DNA from 4 places in the Microbispora sp. NPDC049633 genome. Region 4 is predicted to be linked to each of the others. Evidence: riboswitches for the same ligand, from Rfam matches in the RefSeq annotation. Region 4 holds a riboswitch; each other region holds the start of a gene.
The links. Region 4 has a riboswitch for cyclic di-AMP ahead of AB0J39_RS11460 (C40 family peptidase). Riboswitches for the same ligand answer to the same signal wherever they lie in the genome.
Positions count from the first base shown of each region.

Region 1: another riboswitch for cyclic di-AMP. It lies ahead of AB0J39_RS36515 (NlpC/P60 family protein); the one in region 4 lies ahead of AB0J39_RS11460 (C40 family peptidase).
Region 2: another riboswitch for cyclic di-AMP. It lies ahead of AB0J39_RS18185 (CHAP domain-containing protein); the one in region 4 lies ahead of AB0J39_RS11460 (C40 family peptidase).
Region 3: another riboswitch for cyclic di-AMP. It lies ahead of AB0J39_RS29950 (C40 family peptidase); the one in region 4 lies ahead of AB0J39_RS11460 (C40 family peptidase).

Region 1 covers NZ_JBFAOO010000276.1:1,329-6,657, forward strand. The annotation lists gene AB0J39_RS36505 (RDD family protein) at 722-2,065, opposite strand; gene AB0J39_RS36510 (amino-acid N-acetyltransferase) at 2,214-2,765, opposite strand; cyclic di-AMP (ydaO/yuaA leader) riboswitch at 3,156-3,308, shown strand; gene AB0J39_RS36515 (NlpC/P60 family protein) at 3,461-4,420, shown strand; gene AB0J39_RS36520 (LuxR family transcriptional regulator) at 4,628-4,876, opposite strand; gene AB0J39_RS36525 (NADP-dependent oxidoreductase) at 5,189-5,329, shown strand, end outside.
Region 2 covers NZ_JBFAOO010000062.1:1,882-7,210, reverse strand. The annotation lists gene AB0J39_RS18190 (GNAT family N-acetyltransferase) at 139-891, shown strand; cyclic di-AMP (ydaO/yuaA leader) riboswitch at 1,147-1,289, shown strand; gene AB0J39_RS18185 (CHAP domain-containing protein) at 1,656-2,264, shown strand; partial or broken gene AB0J39_RS18180 (DUF305 domain-containing protein) at 2,299-2,690, opposite strand; gene AB0J39_RS18175 (PHB depolymerase family esterase) at 3,219-4,436, opposite strand; gene AB0J39_RS18170 (IclR family transcriptional regulator C-terminal domain-containing protein) at 4,727-5,329, shown strand, end outside.
Region 3 covers NZ_JBFAOO010000159.1:11,797-17,125, forward strand. The annotation lists gene AB0J39_RS29935 (GNAT family protein) at 1-332, opposite strand, end outside; gene AB0J39_RS29940 (NYN domain-containing protein) at 655-1,971, shown strand; gene AB0J39_RS29945 (NlpC/P60 family protein) at 2,107-3,069, shown strand; cyclic di-AMP (ydaO/yuaA leader) riboswitch at 3,368-3,526, shown strand; gene AB0J39_RS29950 (C40 family peptidase) at 3,648-4,172, shown strand; gene AB0J39_RS29955 (hypothetical protein) at 4,276-5,202, shown strand; partial or broken gene AB0J39_RS29960 (alpha-(1-2)-phosphatidylinositol mannosyltransferase) at 5,291-5,329, shown strand, end outside.
Region 4 covers NZ_JBFAOO010000032.1:34,165-39,493, reverse strand. The annotation lists gene AB0J39_RS11465 (non-reducing end alpha-L-arabinofuranosidase family hydrolase) at 103-1,584, shown strand; gene AB0J39_RS11460 (C40 family peptidase) at 1,722-2,057, opposite strand; cyclic di-AMP (ydaO/yuaA leader) riboswitch at 2,406-2,565, opposite strand; gene AB0J39_RS11455 (hypothetical protein) at 2,846-3,934, opposite strand; gene AB0J39_RS11450 (WD40 repeat domain-containing protein) at 3,992-4,909, opposite strand; gene AB0J39_RS11445 (FAD-dependent monooxygenase) at 4,961-5,329, opposite strand, start outside.

The DNA of each region.
Region 1 (5,329 bases), on a different contig from region 4:
GGTGAGGAGCCTTGTGGCCAGGCCGGGCGGCCGCGGCCCGACAAGCGCGAAGCCGCAAACACGGTCGTGAAAAAGGCCGGCCGGAGGACGTACGGCCGTTGAAGAGCTCGGGCGAAACGAGGAGCGACGTCTCGGCGGCCGGATCTTCACAAGGAGCCCCCGCCCCCTTCTCGTACGGCGCGCACGCCTTGGCGAGATATACGCGCAAGCAGATCGCCACAGCCCGGAAGCCTCGTAAAAAGAGAGGACCGGCCGGTTCCACCAAGATCGACAAGCGGCGGCATGAAGATCGAATAAAGGAGCGGGAGCACAATCACGTGGACGGCCCGGGCGGCCGGGCGGCCGACTTTCGCACGGCCAAACGGTCCCCGCATTCCGCGGGCGGCGTCCGCCGCCGGGTAGAGCGGTGTGCATCCGGAGCGCCATAAGGGCCCCTGCGGCTCCATACTGCCCCATAAGCGCCCCTGACGGTTCCTTAAGCCGCCCGTGGACCGATATGACCCGGACGGGGACGGCGAGGGCCGGGCTTAAGGATTGGCGCCGGGGGCGGTCTCGCGGTCATTGGGGGCACCTCTCGGGACGGTGAACCCAAGCATGGCACGCCCGGGCGGCCCCGTACGGTTTTTCCCGCACAGCCGGATGGGCACCCGGTACCGGCGGCGCCAAAGCGGCCATAGAAAAAGGGGCCGATGGTCCGTTCCATCGGCCCCCCCAACGGTCGTTACCTGACCTTGACCACCACGGTCTTGGCGACCTTGTCATGCAACGCCTGCTGCAACGGCCTGTCCCAAAGCAGCCACAGGATATTCAGCAACGAGAAGATGCCCGCCAGGTACGTGACGAAGGGAATCCAGCGCACCAACTGCGGACCCCACATCACGATTGCGCGCTTACCGGCCGTGTCGACGGCGAGGCCGCCGTCGAGGGTTCCGCCGATCGATACGACCTTGATGCCCATCGCGATCTTTCCGAGCGTCTGCCCGCGCTGGCGCAGCATGACGAACTCGTAACCGACCATGACGATGCCGGCCAGGATCGCCGTGAGCAGTTCCGCCAGGAAGTAACCGCCTCCCGGGGTGATCCTCCCGTTCGCGATGTCGACACTCGGGTTGGTGATGATGATCGCCGCGATCACGACCGAGATGATCCCGAAGGGGATGCCGACGACCACGCCGTCGATGATGCGGGCGACGAGGCGCTGCCACCACTCCGCGAGCGGCGCCGGGGCGCCGGGCGGGATCGGCCCCGCGGCCGCGTACGGCTGGCCGTAGGCGGGCTGGGCGTAGCCCTGCTGGCCGTACTGCTGAGCGCCGTAAGCCTGCTGCTGACCGTAGCCCTGCTGCTGGCCGTACCCCGGCTGGCCGTACTGCTGCTGGCCGTAGTCCTGCGAGGCGGCCTGCTGGGCGCCGTAGCCCTGCTGACCGTACTGCTGCTGGCCGTAGCCGCCCTGCTGCTGACCCTGCTGGGCGCCGTAGCCCTGCTGGCCGTACTGCTGCTGGGCGCCGTAGCCCTGCTGCTGACCGTAGTCCTGCGAGGCGGCCTGCTGGCCGTACCCCTGCTGGGGTCCGGTCTGGCCGTAGCCCTGCTGCTGGCCCTGCTGGGCGCCGTAGCCCTGCTGACCGTACTGCTGCTGGGCGCCGTACCCCTGCTGCTGACCCTGCTGCTGACCGTAGCCCTGCTGCGGGGTCTGCTGGCCGTACTGCTGCTGGCCCTGCTGGGCCCCGTAGCCCTGCTGCGGGCCCGTCTGGCCGTAGCCCTGCTGCTGGCCGTACTGCTGCGAGGCGGCCTGCTGGCCGTACCCCTGCTGGGGCCCGGTCTGGCCGTAGCCCTGCTGCTGGCCCTGCTGGGCCCCGTAGCCCTGCTGCTGGCCGTAGCCGCCCTGGGCGGCGTCGTAGCCGGGCGGCTGCTGCGGGCCCGTGTTCTGCCCCGTGTGGCGGTAGTTGACGACCGTCACGTCAGGGTCGTAGTCCTGGGCCTGTCTGTCCGTGCCGTACCCGGGGTGCGATGACGGCGGTGGCGTTCCGTCCGACTCGTCCTGGGGGTACGGCGGCTGTCCGGTGCTCACCGTGTCACCTCGTTTCGAAGACGCATGCGCCGCACGTCCGTAGCACACGCTGATATTGCCAAAAGTAGCGACAGGCGTAACAACAGTCACCTTTGCGGACGCTGACAATTCGCGTCAAGATCATTATCTGCCGGGGCGTGAACGGCGGTCAATGGCGGTCGAGGTGCAGCAACATCCGGGTGTTCCCCAGAGTGTTCGGCTTGACGTGCTCCAGATCGAGGAACTCGGCGACGCCCTCGTCGTACGACGCGAGCAGTTCCGCGTACACCTCGGGAGAGACCGGTGTGCCCTGAATGGGCCGGAAGCCGTGCCGGGCGAAGAACTCGACCGCGAACGTGAGGCAGAAGACCCTCCGCACGCCGAGATCCTGGGCGGTCTCGATGAGCGCGGCGACGATCCGGTGACCGATGCCCCCACCACGCACCACGGGGTCCACGGCGACGGTCCTGATCTCGGCGAGGTCCTCCCACAGCACGTGCAGCGCGCCGCAGCCGACGACCTGCCCGCCCACCTCCGCGACCCAGAACTCCTGCACGTCCTCGTACAGCGTCACCGTGCTCTTCTTGAGCAGACGGGGGCCGACGCCCGAGTACGCGTCGACGAGGCGCCGGATCGCCCGGACGTCCGGCGTCCTGGCCCGGCGCACCGTCACGGCCGTGGCACCCGAACCACTGGATGTCTGCGCGGCGACCTGCTCCATGAGCGGTCAGCCTAGCCGGACGCAATCCGATCCCTCATAGTCGGCGCGAAGGACCTCCACGGATAACGGTCATTCCCAAACACCACGCCCGACATGAGGCCTGACCCTCTGTAGCCGTCAGGATACGGATGGACGCCCGGCCGACCCGCGAGACCGCGATCCGGTTCGTCCCACTTTTTCCGGCAGTCCGCGCGGCACATCCACCACCTCGAATCGCTCCAAACACAGGTAAACGCGGATGTACCCCCATTGAGCCCGTGACCCAGCTGTGATCGTTTGGTTGTCAAACGTAGACGGGTTTCGGAGTTCTGGTTGAGCAAGAACTCGCCGTGCACTATCGTCCACCGACGATGCCGGTCATCGTGAGCGCTCACGGCGGCCGGGCGCCGAATCTTCGAAGCACCGAGTGCGGAGGGGAGCCGGGGACCCAACTGCAGGATCAGGATCGGTTCGGTCTAGATCGTCAAGGGGTGAATCCACCAAGGTAGGGCTACTCCGGCCCGAACCCGTCAGCTAACCCGGTAGGCGCTCAGTAGTGCCCCGCCACATGGCCGTGCTCCACGACACACGGCCTGCCGCGGGGCACATGTGGGAGAGGAGCTCGGTTGCGCACGCGTGGAGGACGGCCGGCGGGCAGGCACGCCCGCCGCCGACGGTCCGGATCCGGCACGGCCGGTCCGGGTGCCATCCGCCGATTGGCGTTCGTCGGCGTCGCGCTCACCGCGATCACGTTCGGCGCCCCGGTGGTCCGCGCCACCGCCGACCCCAAGCCGAGCCTCAAGGAGCTCACGGAACAGGTCGAGAGCCTCTACACCGAGATCGAGAGCCTCACCGAGCAGTACAACGGCGAGCGCGTGCGGCTGAAGGCGGCCGAGAGGTCCGCCGAGCTCGCCAAGAAGAACCTCGCCAAGAGCGAGGCCGAGCTGGAGGTCCGCCGGCAGAAGGCCAGCGCCCTCGCGCAGCACTCCTACATGACCAACGGGCTCGGCAACGCGCTCGTGCTCATCGACAGCGACGCCGACCCGCGGAAGTACCTGAGCCAGGCCTCCACGACGTACGCGCTGGAGCTGCAGGAGAGCCAGGAGGTCGCCGAGGTCACCAAGGCCATGGACGCCGCCGCGCGGGCCAGGGAGAGCGCGGCGGCCCGGCAGGCCGAGGTCAAGAAGCTGCTCACCGGCCTCGACTCGCGCCGCGACAAGATCACCAAGTTGATCAAGAAGACCGAGAGCAGCCTCTACCGGCAGGTCTCCCGCACGGTCGGCAGCGAGACGCGCAGCCGGATGGCGTTCCCGATCGTGGGCGACGGCAAGGCCGCCCAGGCGGCGCGCTGGGCCCTCAGGCAGCAGCTCAAGCCGTACGTGTGGGGCGCCGAGGGCCCCGGCTCCTTCGACTGCTCGGGTCTCGTCATGGCGGCCTACCAGGCCGTCGGCATCAGCCTGCCCCACTACACGGGCGACCAGTGGACGGCCGGCACCCACATCTCCCGCGACCAGCTCCGCCCCGGCGATCTGGTGTTCTTCTACTCCGACCTGCACCACGTGGGCATCTACATCGGCGGCGGCTACATGATCCACGCGCCGCGCACGGGAGACGTCATCCACATCGCCAAGATCGCCGGACGGCCGTTCGCGGGAGCGGTGCGCGTCGCCGACTGAGCGGGGCCGCCGAGACCGCGCGCCCCGGAGCGCGCGCCGGCTGAACCGCGCCGCGAGACCGCGCGACCCGGAGCTCACACCGGCCTAGCCTCGCCGCGAGACCGCGCGACCCGGAGCTCACGCCGGCCGAGCCGCCGCTTGGACGGCTCCGCCGACGTCGCCGCTTTCTCCGGCGCCCTTCCCGGCCTCGTGCGATCCGGAACACGGTCAGATGAGGCGGCGGCGTGCCGCCCAGGCGACGGCCTCGATCGCCGTCGCGACGCCGATGCGGTCGCAGATGCCCCGCAGCCGCCGCCGCACCGTGCGCCCGCTGACGTCGAGACTGCGGCCCACGCGGTCTGCGGTCACGCCCTTGGCCAGCTCCGCGAGAAGAAGTAAGTCCTCATCGGTGATACCGGCACGATCAAAGTCCGAGGCGAGACTGTCACCTCGGTAGACGACCTCGGGAACACCCATCGTCCGCCCTCCCCCACGACGATGATTCGTCGGCCCACCCTTCAGGGAAGGTAAACGCCTGCCGCGAAGGTCGTCAAGGTTGAAAGCCGACCGGCCGGTCGTACGCCTTCCGGGGCGCCTCGACAGCCTCCGCCCGATCGCTTCCGGCGGCGCTCGGAGATTTCACCCAGGCACGTGAGCCGGCAGTCGGGTTCGGACCGGCACCGAGGGTCGATTACACCTTTCCTCCGCCTTACTTACGCACTTACAGGTGCCTACTAACTGAAAGAGAGTAACTCCCCCTACGCTCGGCGCCAGGTGGAAGGAGGACACATGAGAACACTGGTGGCACAGGACGGTGCCGTACGGGTGATCGAGACGCCAGATCCCGAGCCGGGGCCGGGCCAGGTGCGGATCAGGGTGGAGGCGGCCGCCGTCAACCCGATCGACCTCATCACCGCCTCGGGCGCCCTG
Region 2 (5,329 bases), on a different contig from region 4:
CCGTTTCACGGCGGCCCCACGCCGCGGTGCTCCGCGCACCGTCCGCGTCCCCGATGGGGACGGCCCCCGCGCGCTCAACGTCCGCTAGACGTGGCGGGAGCGCGCTCCCCTTCGTCATCAACGTGAGGTTCAATCACCGTGGACATCGATGTCCAGAGCTTTGCCGTGGCCAACCTTCGCCGCCGCCCCGAGGTCGTCGAGACCGGCGGCTTCGTCGTCGGGATCGATCCCGGAACCCGCAGCCCGCACGTCAACTACGCCACCCCCCTGCCCGGAGCCCGGCCGTCCGCGCGGGACGTCGCGGCGCTGGTCGGGGCGTTCCGCGAGCGCGGGCTCAAGCCCCGGCTCGAGTTCGCGCCGGACGCCGCGCCCGGCGTGGAGCCGGCGCTCGCCCAGGCGGGCTTCGGCGTGGAGGCGGTGCACGACTATCTCGTCTGCACCCCGGACACGCTGACGCCGCGTAGGGACGGCGGTCCCCTGGTGGAGACGCCGGTCGCGGACCAGGACTACCTGTTGATCGACGCCGCTCTGTCCGAGGCGTTCGGCGCCGAGTTCGCCGCCTCACCGGAAGGCGCGGCCCGGCTGCGCCGCCTGCAGGAGAGCGGCGGGGCGGTGCGGTTCGTCCGGGCGCGGGACGGCGGGTGCGCCGGCGCGGCCACCTGCTCCGCCCCCGCCGTCGGCACGTCGGAACTCGCCGGTGTCGGCACGCGCCCGGCCTTCCGCGGCCGGGGTGTCGCCGCCGCGGTCACCGCCGCGCTGACCGCCGAGATGTTCACCCGTGGCGCGCGGTCGGTGTGGCTCGAGTACGGCGGCGAGGGGTCGCGGCGCGTCTACGAACGCGTCGGCTACCGGCCGTCGGGCACCCGCCTGTACATGTCGCTCGAGGAGTGACCCGTCCGGGACCGGTCGCCGGCCGGTGATCGTCCGGCCGGCGGCTCGCACGGCGGCGGGCCTCCGGGTCCGCCGCCGGCGCCGTACGGCTGTGTGGCGTATCTCACCGAGGACGGGCCGCGACCGTGAGGACCAGCGGAAGTGTCGCGCAGCGGCGGCCCGAATCTGGTCATTTGCCGGTTTTTGGACCGTGTCTTACTTGTTATCTACTATGCTTCCCGTGTCGCGCCGGTGTGCGGTCCTCAACCCGAGGACGACCGGCGACCGCCGAATCCCGGACGTCATCCATCCCGGGAACCGGGGACCCATGTCTCTTGGGGTGAATCCGGACCATCCGGTAGGGCTACTCCTGGCCCGAACCCGTCAGCTAACCCGGTAGGCGGCCAAGGAGAGGAGAGCGCGTGGAGTGTCGGCTCCACCTGCCGATCCGGTCCGCGTCGCATCGACGGACCGCTTGCCCGCCCTGGAACGTCTCCAGGCTTCCGGGGTGATGGCGCGCCCGTGACGGGCTGCCACATCTCCCGTTTCTGATTCCGCCCCGCCGGGGGGCCGTGCCCTCGTACGGCCGTGCCGTCGTGCCGTCGTGCCGTCGTGCCATCACGCCCCGGAGGGCCGGTTCGTCATGTCTTAAAGCGCGCCATGAGGAGCCTCCGATTTCCAGCGATCCCATAGCTCGGCAACTGCTCGACGCCGTCCGCCCGGAACTGGGCTACCGCGAACGAGCGGGAAAACATACGAAGTTCGGCGAATGGTACGCCGACAACGTGGCCAAGGACCCCGACTTCAAGACCGCCCCCTGGTGCGACATGTTCGTCTCCTGGGCGGCGAACCGGGCCGGGGTGCAGGACCATGTCGGCGAGTTCGCGCTGACCACACGGCACGCCAAGTGGTTCAAGAAGCAGCACGCCTGGAGCGACAAGCCCGAGCCGGGCGCGGTGGTCTTCTTCGACTGGTCGGGAACCAAGAACGTCCGCGACATCGACCACGTCGGCGTGGTCGAGAAGGTCGTGGGCGGGAAGGTCCACACGATCGAGGGCAACGTCGACGGCGTCTGGCTGAAGCGCAAGGTGCGCGACAAGAACAAAATCGTCGGGTACGGCCTGCCGCGCAAGGTCAAGCCGACGCCGAAGGCGACGGTGACGGTCCAGCCCGTGGCCGCGGTGAACGCGAGCGTCCAGGGTCCGGCCGGGCCCACCACCAGGAACATGGCGGCGCAACAGGGGCAGTCTCCCGACGTCGTGTGGTCGCCGGGCGACGCCGTCCTGCCGGCCGGTCTGCTCTTCGCGGTGGTCTCCACCGCCGTGACCGGGCTCCGGTTCAGGGCCGCGGCGGCGCCCTCCGTCGGACGGCACCGCAGGCGCCGCACCCGCTGACCTCCGCCGGCCGCGTCCCGGACAAGCGGGCCGGTCACTGCTGGAGGAGGTGCTTCATCTCCGTGATCTCGTCCGACTGGCCGGAGACGACGGACGCCGCCATCCGCCGGGCCGGCTCGTACGCTCCGCCGCGCAGTTCGTCCCGGGCCATGCTGACGGCGCCCTCGTGGTGCCGGATCATCATGGTGAGGAAGGCCCGGTCGAAGGCCCGCCCGGACAATCCTTCGAGGCGTCGCATGTCCTCGGGGGACATCATGCCGGGCATGGCGTGGTGGGCCGGCGCGGCGCTCTCGTCGGGCGCCCGCTCGCCCAGGCGGTGAGCCAGCCGCTCATCGTGCGGATCTCGGCAGCCTGGGCGGCCTCGATCCGCTCGGCGAGCCGCCTGACCCGGGCGTCGGCCGCCCGGCTGCCGGCCAGCTTCGACATCTCCACCGCCTGACGATGGTGCGGGATCATCATCCGGGCGAACATGACGTCCTGCTCGTTGTGGCCGGCCGCCGGCGTCGTGGCGGCCAGTGCGGCGACCGGGGCGGCGACCGGGGCGGCGACCGGGGCGGCGACCGGGGCGGCGGGCAAGGCGGCGGGCGGGGCCGGCGTGCCGGCGAAGGCCGCGGTGCCGTACCCGCCCGTGCCGCTCAGCAGAGCGGCCGCCAGCAGGGCCGAGGGCAGCACGCGTCCGCTCATCGCAACCACCTCCGTATTCGTCCGGACACGGTGACTGGGCCGGAACGGGGCGACGGCCCGGCCCGCGGTGGCGGTCCGGCCCGCGGTGGCGACCCGGCACGCGGTGGCACGCCGGAAGCCGCGGGGCCTGTCCGCCCGCGAAACCTCCGCCGTGCCCGGACGCGACGCCCCCGCCGTCCGCCCCGGGAGACGTGCCCGGCCGGATGCCGGTCATGCCTCCCGGGCCTCCTGCCGGTCGGGGGGCCACGAGGTCCCTCGGAAGGCGGCGGGTCAGCACTGGCCGTCGGCGAGCACCCAGTGATCCGGGCCGGTCTGCCGGAGCGCGTGGACGGTGAACGTGTTCCACAGGCCCATCGCGTCGTTCGACCCCTTGGCGTAGGTGTGGCCGCCGGACTGGTACGCCCGTCCCGCCGTGGTGTGGGCGTAGTTGCTCGCCCGTACGCACGTCCCGGCCGGCGTGCCGCCGGGCGAGGGGGTGGGGCTGGGGCTGGGGCTGGGCTGGGCGCCGCCGTCCAGGCCGAAGAACCGGGCGTCGTGGTAGGCCGAGCAGATCGTGTCGAGGAAGTACGCCGCGGTGGCGCCGCACTGGTCGGGGGCGCCGCCGGGATCGACGGGGAGGCCGTGACCCATGCCGCCGATCTCGTAGAGGCGGACGTCGTCGTCGCCGTAGACGGTGAGCGTGGTGCCGCCGGTGAGCGACCGTGTGGCGGTGGGGGCGGGGGAGACGCCCCGCACGTTCGCCCACTGGTCGCGCAGCTGCCTCCCGTTGGCGGGGACGACCGTGTAGTCCGACTGGCCCTGCCAGACGGCCACCCGGGGATACGGCCCCGCGTAGCCGGGATAGGCGTTCCGGACCAGGTCACCCCACTGCTGCGGGGTCCTGCTCGCCGGGCCGTACTGGCAGCCGGACGCCTCGATCAGGCTGCTCGCGCAGCGGTACGCGAGACCGGCCGCGATCGACCCGGCGGCGAAGACGTCCGGGTAGGTCGCCAGCATGACGGCGGACATCGCCCCGCCCGCCGACAGCCCGGACACGTAGACCCGCGCGGGGTCGGTCCCATAGGCGGCGACCGCGTACGCCACCATGGCGCGGATGGACGCGGCCTCGCCCTGCCCCCTGGTGGTGTCGCCGGTCTGGAACCAGTTGAAGCAGCTGGACGCGTTGTTGGCGCTGCTCGTCTGCGGCAGCACAAGGGCGAAGCCCCACCGGTCGGCGTACTCGCGCCAGCCCGAGTCGGCGAAGTAGCCGCTCGCGTTCTGGGTGCAGCCGTGCAGGAGCACCACGAGCGGCCGGCCGCCGGGCAGGCCGTCGGGACGGTAGGCGTACATCGCGAGGTTGCCGGGATTGGAGCCGAACGACGCGACCTGGGCCAGTGACGCGGCCCGCGCGGGTGGGGCGCCCGAGCCGAGCAGGCCGGCCAGGACGAGAAGGAGGACGGCGACGGCGGCGACCGCTCGCGGCGGCCGGGCGGGGAGGGGGGTGACCATGGCGACTCCTCGGAAGACCGGGCTCACCGAGCCTTTCCGGGCACGGTAGAACGCCGGTAAGCGCCCGGACATGTTCGCCGGACACACTTTTCGCCAGGCTGTCATGGCGTCCGCCAGCAGAGCGGACATAGGTCCGCTCAGCGGTCATGTCAGAGGCTTCCGCTGGCTGCCGTCACGTCACGGCGGAGTGAGCCTGGGCATCCCGAACTGTTCCCTGCGCCGTCAGGCGGACGGAGACGGGTGGACAGGGTCTAAAGTTGACTCGGCGAGTTCGAGCGGAAGAGGCGTTCATGGCACGAGGCGACACCGGACCTGACTTCATCGAGGCGCTGGCGCGCGGCCTCGATGTCATCAGGGCGTTCCAGCCGGGCCGCCCGGTCATGTCCCTGACCGAGGTGGCGGCCGCGACCGGCCTGGCCCGGCCGACCGCGCGGCGCATCCTGCTCACGCTGCAGGAGCTGGGATACGCCCGGCCGGAGCAGGGCGGCTTCGCCCTCACCCCGCGGGTGCTCGAACTCGGCGTCTCCTACGTCCGCTCGACCGGGCTGTGGGAGGTCGCCCGGCCGCATCTGGAACGGCTGGTCGCCCAGACGCGCGAATCGTCGTCGATAGCCCAGCTCGACGGGTCCGACATCGTGTACGTCGCCCGGGTGGCCGTACCGAAGATCGTCGCCCTCTCGGTGCAGATCGGGACGCGGTTCCCGGCGCTGCAGACGTCCCTGGGCAAGGTGCTGCTCGCCGCGCTGCCGCCGGACGAGCTGGAGCGGGTGCTGACCGAGCCGAGCCGGTCGGGCATCGAGCCGCGGTGGCGGCCCGGCCGGGAGGAGCGCGACGCGATGCTGCGCGAGGTGCGGGCGAAGGGCTGGGCGCTGACCGACGAGCAGCTCGCCCTC
Region 3 (5,329 bases), on a different contig from region 4:
CCGCGGCCCTGGCAGGCCGGATTGAAGACGAAGCCGATCTCGCCCTGGCGGTGCTCACGGCTGCGCAGGAACAGCGTGAGATCGCCGATCACCGGCCCTCCGCCGGCCAGTGCGGCGGCCACGCTGAGCACGTCGCCGTCCTCCCCGAGCGACGCGCACGCGATCTTCCGGTCGAGCGCGGCCTTCGTCTCCTCCCGCGTACGGGCGTCCCAGTACAGGTGTCTGGTCACCTCCGGCAGGGAGTGGAAGGCGTGCAGGTCGTCGAGGTCGGCCTCGGCGAAGGGGCGCAGGACCAGCCGGGGGGTCGTGATCGGGTACGGCGGGGTGAACACGCCGCCAAGCGTACGGACGGGTGCCGGGCGCCCGCCAACGGGTCGTCCGCGCCGGGCCGCACCGCCGGCGGCCCGGTGACAGATCATGAACGCGGCATGGACACGGTGCGACGGCCGTACCCTTGGAAGGGACAAGAACAAGGGAGTGTCTCGCAGATCTTGCCGTGTGAGGGCGGCCCGGTGGGCGCGCCGCGAGGCTCACGTCTCGCGGCGGCGGGCATCGGGGGGCGTTCTCGCACTCGGGGGCGACAGCACCGCGAGGCGCCGCCGGGGCGACCGCAGTGGGCAGAAGATCTGTAGGACACGGCCGAGGAGCGACGAGATGAGTTCAGCCGGAGAAGGCCTGTCTCGTCCGTTGCCCGAGCAGGTCCGCTTACACGTGGTGGAGGTCGCGGCGCAGGTGCTGGGCTCGATGCCCGCCGCCGCCGTGCCGCCGCCGTTGCGCAACATCGCCAAGTTCGACCCACGCAAGCGCGCCCGACTGGGCAGCGCGCCCATCGCGGCCCAGCTGGAGAACGACAAGGAGTTCCGCGAGCGGGTGGCCGAGACGCTGGAGGCGGCCTGGCCCGAGCTGGTGACGAGCCTGGCCGAGGGTACGGTGCCCCCCGCGGCCGAGCCGGTGCTGGTCGCGGCGGCGGCCTACCTGACCCGTCCGCCCGGCTGGCCGGACCTGGTCGAGCAGGCGCGGGCCGACCTGGAGCAGGCCGCCGCGGCGGGCAGCCAGCGGGAGCAGGCGGAGACGCGGCTGCGCGAGCAGCTCGCGGCGCAGCGAGCCTCCGCCAAGGAGGAGATCGACCGGGTGCGCGAGCAGCTCAAGGCGGCCCGCGCGGAGAACTCCGACCTGCGGCGCAAGCTGCACGAGGCCCGTGAGCGGGTCAGGGCCGCCGAGACCAGGGCGGCCGAGCTGGAGGCGGAGACGGCCGAGGCGCGGGCCAGGGTCGCGAGCGCCAACGGCGCGGCCGAGACCGAGCTGCGCCGGCTCAAGGAACGCCTGGCGGACGCCGAGCGCCAGCTGGAGGCGAGCCGCAGGGCCGCCCGCGAGGGCCGCAGCATCGAGGACGCCCGGGTCCGGGTGCTGCTGGACGCGCTGCAGGACACCGCCGCGGGGCTGCGCAAGGAGCTCGGCCTGCCCACGACGATCAGCAGGCCGGCCGACTACGTGACCGCCGTCGTGCCGGGCGAGCCGGGCGTGACGGCCGTGCCCGCGCGGGCGCTGGCCAACGACGACCCCCAGCTGCTCGACCAGCTCCTGGCCCTCCCTCACCTGCACCTGATCGTCGACGGCTACAACGTGACCAAGACCGGCTACCCCTCGCTGACCCTCGCCGACCAGCGGGCCCGGCTGCTCACCGGGCTCGGCGGGCTCGCCGTCCAGACGCGGGCGGAGGTGACGTGCGTCTTCGACGGCGCCGAGCTGAACGGGCCCGTCCAGGTGTCCGCGCCGCGCGGGGTCCGGGTGATGTTCAGCGCGCCCGGGGAGATCGCCGACGACCTCATCCGCACGCTGGTGCGGGCGGAGCCGTCGGGGCGGGCGATCGCGGTCGTCTCCTCCGACCGGGAGGTGGCCGAGTCGGTGCGCCGCATGGGCGCGCGCCCGGTGCCCTCGCTCCTGCTGCTGCGCCGGCTCGGCCGCGGTTGAGCGCCCGTACGCACGCTCCGGACGCGCCTCGTCGCCCTGTGTCATGACCACGGCGAATACCTGCGACCAGGTTGAAGCTTCATGATCGCCTAGATAGAGTCGCGCGCAGGTTTCGTAGATCTAAAGGGGGCCTCAGTGCGAGGGCGTGTGCCGGTGGCCACCGGTTTGGCCGCCGTGGTCCTGCTGATGCCGGTGACGGGCGCGCAGGCGGATCCGAAGCCCACAGTCGCGCAGGCCAAGGCGAAGCTGAACAAGCTCAACGAGCAGGCCGACAAGCTCGTGGACCGCTACAACGCGGCCAACGAGAAGTGGAAGAAGGCGAGGCGGAAGTACCTCGCCGTCAACGAGGACTACAAGAAGCACAACGTCCGGGTGGAGGAGCTCCGCTCCGGGCTGGTCACGATGGCCGTCAACAGCTACCAGGTCGGCGAGATGGGCTCGTGGGGCGGCGTCTTCTACAGCTCGAATCCCGACTCCACGCTCAGCGGCCTCGCCACGCTCAACCACATCTCGGCCGAGCGCGCCGGGCGGCTCCGGGAGTACGAGAGCGCCATCCAGGGCCTCAAGGACCGCCGTGACCAGAGCAAGGCGTCCTACAACGAGGCCGCCGACGTCAGGAGCGAGCTCGCCGACGAGAAGGAGAAGGTCGACAAGCTCGTCAGGGAGCAGATGAAGCTGCTGCGCTCGCTCGGGACGTACAACCCGGGCAACCCGAACAGCGCCGGCATCGTCTACACCGGGCCGGCGTCGGGCAACGCGCTGGCGGCCCTTCAGTTCGCCTACAAGCAGGTCGGCAAGCCCTACCGCTACGGAGGCACCGGGCCGGACTCCTGGGACTGTTCGGGTCTCGTGCAGGCCGCCTGGTCGGCCGCGGGGGTGACCCTGCCCCGGACGAGCTACGAGCAGTGGGCCTGGGGCGCGAGCCGCAGGGTCTCGCTGGACGAGCTCCAGCCGGGCGATCTGCTCTGGCACGCCGGGTACGGGCACGTCGGCATCTACGCCGGCGACGGCAAGGTCGTCCACGCTCCGCAGACCGGAGATGTTGTGAAGATTGTCACACTTGCCGAGTATCACGCCATCGGCGCCGTCCGTCCCTGACGTCTCGCCCGCGCTGTGATGGTTGCGTCTGAAGTGACCGAACTCAGCCTCTGTGGCGGGACTGTGAGCAGAGTCACATTTAGCCATCCGTGCTGCGGGTAAGCTGCGGTTTCTTCTCCGCGGCCTTCGTTATCCGATCTTTATCCGGCGGCGGGGCTTTGCCGAACGCGCCGGGTCCTGGGTAGCTTCTGGGCCGCGGCGAGCACGCCTCGCCGCCGCGAACCGGTCCGGCCGGCCGGTAGCGCGAACAATTCCACCGTCATCGGCGCCCCCAACACCCCCTCGCGGGATCCCCGGCGCCGGTGGCCTGCCGAGTCCGTGCAGTCAGGAGGCACGGAGCCGGGGAACCATCGACCTTCACGCGAAGGTCCGGGGTGAATCGGCGCATCGCGCGCCGTAGGGCGACTTCCCCGCCCGAACCCGTCAGCTAACCCGGTAGGCGTTTGCGGAAGAGCCGAGGAGAGATCCTGTCTACCACCCCCGCTAGCCTGTCCCGTATTGCCCGAATTGCCCTTGGAAGTGCCGCTCTGACGGCATCCGTAGGGGTCGCCGGTGCGCATCCGGCGGCGGCCGACACGGTGACGGTCACGGTCGTCAAGACAGCCCCCGAGACGAAGACGGCCCCGAAGACGGCCACGGCGACCGGTGCGAACACCACCGCCCGCCAGGCCGCGGCGAAGAAGCAGGCGACGAAGAAGAAGTCCGCCGCCAAACGGAAGGTCAGCAGAAGCGCGCTCCAGCGGGCCAAGGCCCTGCGCGCGGTGCAGACCGCCAGGAAGCAGATCGGCGACCCCTATCGCTACGGGGCCACCGGACCGGGCGCGTTCGACTGCTCGGGCCTGGTCCAGTACGCCTGGCGCAAGGCGGGCGTACGGCTGCCGCGCACGACGTGGTCCATCCGCGGCGCGGTCAGGAAGAAGGTGTCCTGGGGGCACTTCGAGCCCGGTGACCTGATCTTCACCAGCGGCGGCGGTCACGTCGGCATGTACGTCGGGCACGGCAAGATGGTCCACGCTCCGCACAGCGGCACGCGGGTGCGGATCGACAAGCTGGACGCCTACCGGAGGAGCACCTTCGTGGGTGCCGTCCGTCCGGGCGTCTGAGGGCGCCGGTCACCAAGCCCCCTCGACCGGTGCCGTCCTTGCGGCCCCGTCCACCTCGCCGAGGTGGACGGGGCCGTGGCATGTGCTGGCTACCATGCACGGCGTGACTGTCACGAGCGGCGTGCCCGTAGTCGTGCCGGACGGCGTGCCGGGCGTGCGCGCCGAGGCCGACCGGCGCCGGCCCGCGAATCCGTCCCACGGAGTCCGTCCCCGCCGTGCCGCGGCCGTGGCCGTCGCGCTGGCCGCGCTGCTGGCCGGGCCGGAGGCCGCGGCCCCGCCCGATCCGCTGCTCGCCCTGCGGCTCGACGCCCGCGCCGCCGCGCGGGAGCATCCGGGCATGTGGACCGGTGCCTCCGTCGCCCGCGGCGCGCGCGCTGTCGTCGTCGGGTCGCCCCGGCCGCTGGTCGCCGAGATCGCCGCGCTGGCCGATCGCGCGGACCGTGCGGTGCGGAGGATCTGGGGCGGGTACGGCGGCGCGGTGGTCCTCGTGCCTCGCGGCGAGGAGCAGACCGCCGTGCTGGCCGCGCCGGCGAAGGTGGAGGGCCTGGCGGCCGTCGCCACCGGCGGCCGGGTGATCGTGCAGCCGGCCGCGTTCGCCCGCCTGTCCGCGACGGGCCGCCTGGTCGTCGTGACCCATGAGCTGACGCACGTCGCGACCGCCGGCCCCCGCGCCGTCCCGATGTGGCTCATGGAGGGCTTCGCCGACTACGTGGGCTACTTGGACAGCGGGCTGCCGGTCCGCACGGTGGCCGCCGAGCTGGCCGCCGACGTGGCCGCCGGCAGGCCGGCGCTGCGGGAGCTGCCGGGGCCCGGCGACTTCGCCGCCAGGCCCGCCCAGGCGTACGAGGAGGCGTGGCTGGCCTGCCGCTACATCGCCGCCCGGTTCGGCGAGCGGAGGCTGGTCGCCCTCTACCGCGCCGCGCGGCGCGAGGAGATCGGCGCCGCCCTGCGGGAGGTGCTCGGGCTGACCCCCGGCCGCCTGACCCTCGAATGGCGGGCGTACGCGCGCGGGCAGCTCGCCCGGTCCTGATCGGGTTTCGGCGGCGGGACCGCCGCGGCTGCGACAATGCCTTCTCGGGCGGCGCGGGCGGACCGCGCGTGGCACGCCGGGGGTGAGGATGACGAAGCGGACGCTGATCGTCACGAACGACTTCCCG
Region 4 (5,329 bases):
CATTGCGGACTGTACCTGTCCGCCTCCGTGCAATCGCTGCGGTTTTTCCTGGCGTGGCCCGCTTCGCCACGCTTTCACCCCCCGAAGGAGGAGAACGAAACAATGGATTCACCCCCCATTCGCATGACGAGCGGCCGGCGTCGTTCGCCGGTCGGTGTCGGCGTACGCCTCGTGGCGGTGCTGGCCGCGTTGGTGGCGGCCACCGCGACGTGGGCGGTGCCGGCGTCGGCGGCGCCCGCACCCCTGGTGAGTGCGGCGTCGGGGCGTTGCCTGGACGTGGCGGGCAACACCGACGCGCTGGGCACCGCCCTGCAGATCTACGACTGCAACGGGCAGGCGAACCAGGGCTTCGAGTTCACCTCCGCCGGTGAGCTGCGGACCTTCAACGGCACCCGGTGCGTGGACGCCTACAACATGGGCACGACGAACGGCACCAAGGTCGTGATCTGGTCCTGCAACGGCCAGAACAACCAGAAGTGGCGCCAGAACTCCGACGGCACCATCGTGGGCGTCGCGTCCGGGCTGTGCCTGGACGTCGTCGGCGCCGGCACCGCCAACGGCAGCCAGGTCCAGCTCTACAGCTGCTGGGGCGGCGACAACCAGAAGTGGAGCATCCGCGGAGGTGGCGGCCCGAGCTCGTCACCGTCCCCGACGGTGACGCCGACCGGCGGCACGTGCGACCTCCCGTCGACGTACCGCTGGACCTCCACGGGCTCGCTGGCGAACCCGAAGTCCGGATGGGTCTCGCTCAAGGACTTCACCAACGTCGTCTACAACGGCAAGCACCTGGTCTACGCGACGACGCACAACACGGGCACGAGCTGGGGTTCGATGAACTTCGGCCTGTTCACCAACTGGTCCGACATGGCCTCGGCCAGCCAGAACACGATGCCCTTCTCGGCCGTCGCGCCCACGCTGTTCTACTTCGCTCCGAAGAACATCTGGGTGCTGGCCTACCAGTGGGGCGGGACCGCCTTCTCCTACCGGACCTCCAGCGACCCCAGCAACGTGAACAGCTGGTCGGCGCAGCAGACGCTGTCCACGGCGAGCATCACCGGCTCCGGCACCGGCCCCATCGACCAGACCCTCATCGGTGACGGCCAGAACATGTACCTGTTCTTCGCCGGGGACAACGGCAAGATCTACCGGCAGAGCATGCCCATCGGGAACTTCCCGAGCAGCTTCGGCTCCAACTACACCCAGATCATGAGCGACACGACGAACAACCTGTTCGAGGGCGTCGAGGTCTACAAGCTCCAGGGCCTGAACAAGTACCTGATGCTGGTCGAGTCGATCGGCTCGCAGGGCCGTTACTTCCGCTCGTACACGGCGACCAGCCTGGGTGGTTCGTGGACCCCGCAGGCCACCAGCGAGAGCAACCCCTTCGCGGGCAAGGCCAACAGCGGCGCCACCTGGACCAACGACATCAGTCACGGTGACCTGGTCCGCAGCAACCCCGACCAGACCAAGACCGTCGACGCCTGCAACCTGCAGCTGCTCTACCAGGGCCGCAGCCCCAGCTCCAACGGCGTCGACTACGGCCTCCTGCCCTACCGGCCGGGCGTGCTGACGCTGCAGCGCTGACGATGTGACGCAGGATTCATGAGACCTCCGGTCGGTGTCGCCCGACCGGAGGTTTCCTGTTTCCGAGGGCGCGGGCGCGCGCGGGGTTCCCGGCCTGCGTCGCCGCAGGCCGGGAACCGTCGTCCTCGCGCCCGGTGTCAGACCCCCGGGCGTACGGCGGTGAGGAAGCTGCTCCTCCAGTAGCCCTTGAGGCTGTCGATGCGGACCACCGCGCCGCTGTGGGGGGCGTTGATCACCTTCTTGTGCCCGATGTACATGCCCACGTGGCCGCCGCCGCTGGTGAAGACGAGGTCGCCGGGCTTGAGGTGGGCCAGGCGGACCTTCTTCTTGGCGGCGTTGAGCATCGACCACGTCGTGCGCGGGAGCTTGATCCCGGCCTTGCGCCAGGCGAACTGGACCAGCCCGGAGCAGTCGAACGCCCGCGGGCCTGTGGCGCCCCACACGTAGGGGTCGCCGAGCTGCTTCTTCGCCACCTTGATGGCGCGCTCGGCCTTCTCCTGCTGGAGAGCGGACTTGCTGAGCTTCTTGGCCGCGGCGGCGTCCGGGGTGGCCCCGGCGGTGGTCGCCGCCGTGGTCGCCGCCGCAGTCGGGATCGGGGTCGGGGTCGTGGGCGCCGCGGCGGTGTCCGGGGTGGCTCCCGTCGCGGGGGGCTGGGGCGGGATGAGCGTCGAGGCGGGCTGTGGTGCCGTGACCGTCCCCGGAGCGGCGGCCGCGGGCAGTGCGCCGAAGGCCGCTACAGAGGCGGTGAGCGCGACGCCACCGATCGTGACGCGGGCGATGCGGGACAGGGTGGCGGGGTTGGTAGACAGGGGGTCTCTCCTAGAGTCTTCCGCTTGCGCCTACCGGGTTAGCTGACGGATTCGGGCAGGGAAGTCGCCCTACGGCGCTCGGCGCGCCGATTCACCCCGGACCTTCGTGCGAAGGTCGACTGGTTCCCCGGCTCCGTGCTTCCTTGCCGCACGGATTCGGCGTCACCGGCGCCCTGGGGGGCGGAGAGGACACGACGACGGTGACAGTGGATTTTCGTTTTCAAGCACGGCGGTGCCGGTTCCGCTACGGCGGCGTCATGGGGTACGCCGCCGTCGCAGGGCAAGGAAACTACCAAGCTCTCCCATATCCGGGCAAAGGGCACATAAAGGGTAAGAAGCCCATAAAAGGGATCATGGCCACATAATCGCAGGTCAGAGCCGCGTGCTTGGAGAAACGTGGCGCTCGTCACACCCGGACGAGAGCCGGAGGGAAGCTTCCGGCATCGTGAAGATCAGCGCGTACGCCAGAACGTGCCGTTGGCCGAGGGGTCGTCGGGGTCGCCCTGCGGCACGGTGAAACCCGCGCCCCACAGCGCCGCCGTGCCCGGCCTGCGCGCGATCGAGGACAGGACGGCGTCGGTGCCCGCCTTCCGGGGGAGGGGGACGCTCCTCCACGCCGAGCCCGTCACGTGCCACAGGGTGGGGTTCCAGTTGCCCTGCACGACCCACATGCCGCCCTTGCCGTCGGGCTCCACCTCCGTGTACGGCTGCGCGTTGGCGGCGCCGACCGAGGCGGACCAGGACGTGCCGTTCCAGCGCATCACCAGGGTGCGGTTGTAGGTGACGTCGTCACCCTCGTCGTCCGCGCCCTCCCAGGTGACGCCGCCGACGGCCCACACGTTCCCCGGGCTCACGACGGCGATGTCGGCGAGGAACGCGACGGCGTCGGGGGCGGGCAGCTTGACCGCGGGTGTGGGCACCAGCGCCCAGGACCCTCCGTTCCACCGCATGATCGCGGGACGGTCGCCCTTGCTGCCCGCCGCCCAGACGTCGCGGGCCCTGTACGCGTCGACGGCGGCGGCGTGAGCCGGCAGCCGGACGCTCTTCCACGAGGATCCGTTCCAGTGCCTGGCCGAGGCCGAGGACCCGGCCACCGCCCAGACGTCCTTCGCGCCCGTCGCGTCGGCGTCCGTCGCCGAGAACGCGCCGCCCAGCGAGAAGGTGGTCCACGCGCGGCCGTTCCACCGGGCGGCCTTCCCCTGGCCGAAGACCCAAGCGTTGCTGTTCGAGGTGGCCGCCACGGCCTTCAGCTCGTACGGCGGGGCGCCGGGGACCACCTGCCACGCCCGGCCGTCGTACCTCTGGACCAGGCCCCGCTGCTTCCCGTTCGCGACCCGGTGACCGGCCGCCCACACGGAGCCGTCGGCCAGGACCGTCACGTCGTCGAGGACGTCGTCACCGGGCAGGGTGTTCACCCTGGCCAGCCGCCACGCGGCGGTCTCCCCGGCCCGGCCGCCCTCGTGGGTCACGCCGGAGGCCGCCACGGCGGGCGCGCACGCCAGCCCGAGCGCCGTCATCCCCGAGACGAACACGGTACGCACAACGCCTCCCCTTCCGTCATGAGGATGACGTTCGGAGGAGAGGGTCGGTTCACTTCGTCACCGGGACGATTTGCTCGCCTTCTCCGTCCACGGTTCGTACGTGCTGTCTCCCGGGAGCACCCAGACCCGCGTGTCGGGCCTGGTGATCGTGCGTAGCGGCGTCGCCTTGCCGGTCGTCTTCGAGACCCGGTAGACCGCCACGCCGGTCTTGGTCTTCGAGCGCACGACCACGCGCCCCGCCGTGTCGAAGTCGAGGTCGTCGATCTGCTGCCCACGGGGCAGCCGCACGGTCACGGTGCCGCTCTCGTGGCCGGTGCGCAGGTTGAGCAGGCGTAGCTTGCGGGACTCCGGCCACGAGCCGACGGGCACCGCCGCCGTCACGTAGTCGTTCGCCAGGGCCACCACCCACTTTCGCGTCTTCGGCCGCAACCGGGCACGCAGCGCCCGGTCGAACACCGTCACGCGGCCCCCTACCACCCCCTGCAGCAGCAGCCGTTCACTGTCCGGGCTGAACCCCGCGAGGTTCCAGTCGTCCCTGCCCGCGGGCAGCGGCAACGTCCTGCCTTTTCGCAGGTCCACCAGGGCCCCCAGCCCCGGCGCCGAGGTCCCGGTGACCACGAAGCCGCCGTCGTCCGACACCGACGGCCACTCCTCGCCGATCGCGGTCGCCGTCACCCCGCGTATCGGCTTCTCCTCGCCGTGCAGGGTCCGCCGGACGAATACCCCGTCCGACTTGCGGAAGTAGAAGTAATGCCGGCCGTCCCCGCTGACCAGGAACGCGGCCCGGGTCCCGGCGTTGACCGCGTCCTTGGGCGCCACCGCGAGCGCTTCCGGCACCGGCACCACGTCTCCGTCGGTCAGCACCAGTTCCCAGGTCTGCGTCCGCTGGGCGTACGCGATCGTTACCGGGGTGGCGGCCGCCGCGGGCCGCGCGGCCAGCGGTACGGCGGTCAGGAGCAGTGCCCCGAGGGTCATGCGCAATCTCATGCTGGGTGAGATGCCGCAGATCCGGGAATTGTTGTGGGTCTATCGCGAGGCCGGCGTCCGGTAGTCCCTGATCGTGATCGCGGTCGCGGCCCTGCGGATCGGCTCGGTGATCCGCTCGATCATGCGGTTCCTCCCCGGCAGGTGCGGCATCAGCCGCAACATCAGCATCTGGAACTTGATCTGCGTCGCCGACTTCAGCACCATGCCCTTGAGGTTGTTCGCGGCGAGCTTCTGGTTCTCCTCGGCGAAGTGCCGCATCTCACGCTCGTAGGCGGCGAACGCGGCGGCGTGGTCTCCCGCCGCCTCGGCCAGGCAGCCCGCCAGAACGTAGGCGCCGACCAGGGCCAGGCTGGTGCCCTGGCCGGACGCGGGCGAGGCCGCGTAGGCCGCGTCGCCCACGAGTGCCAC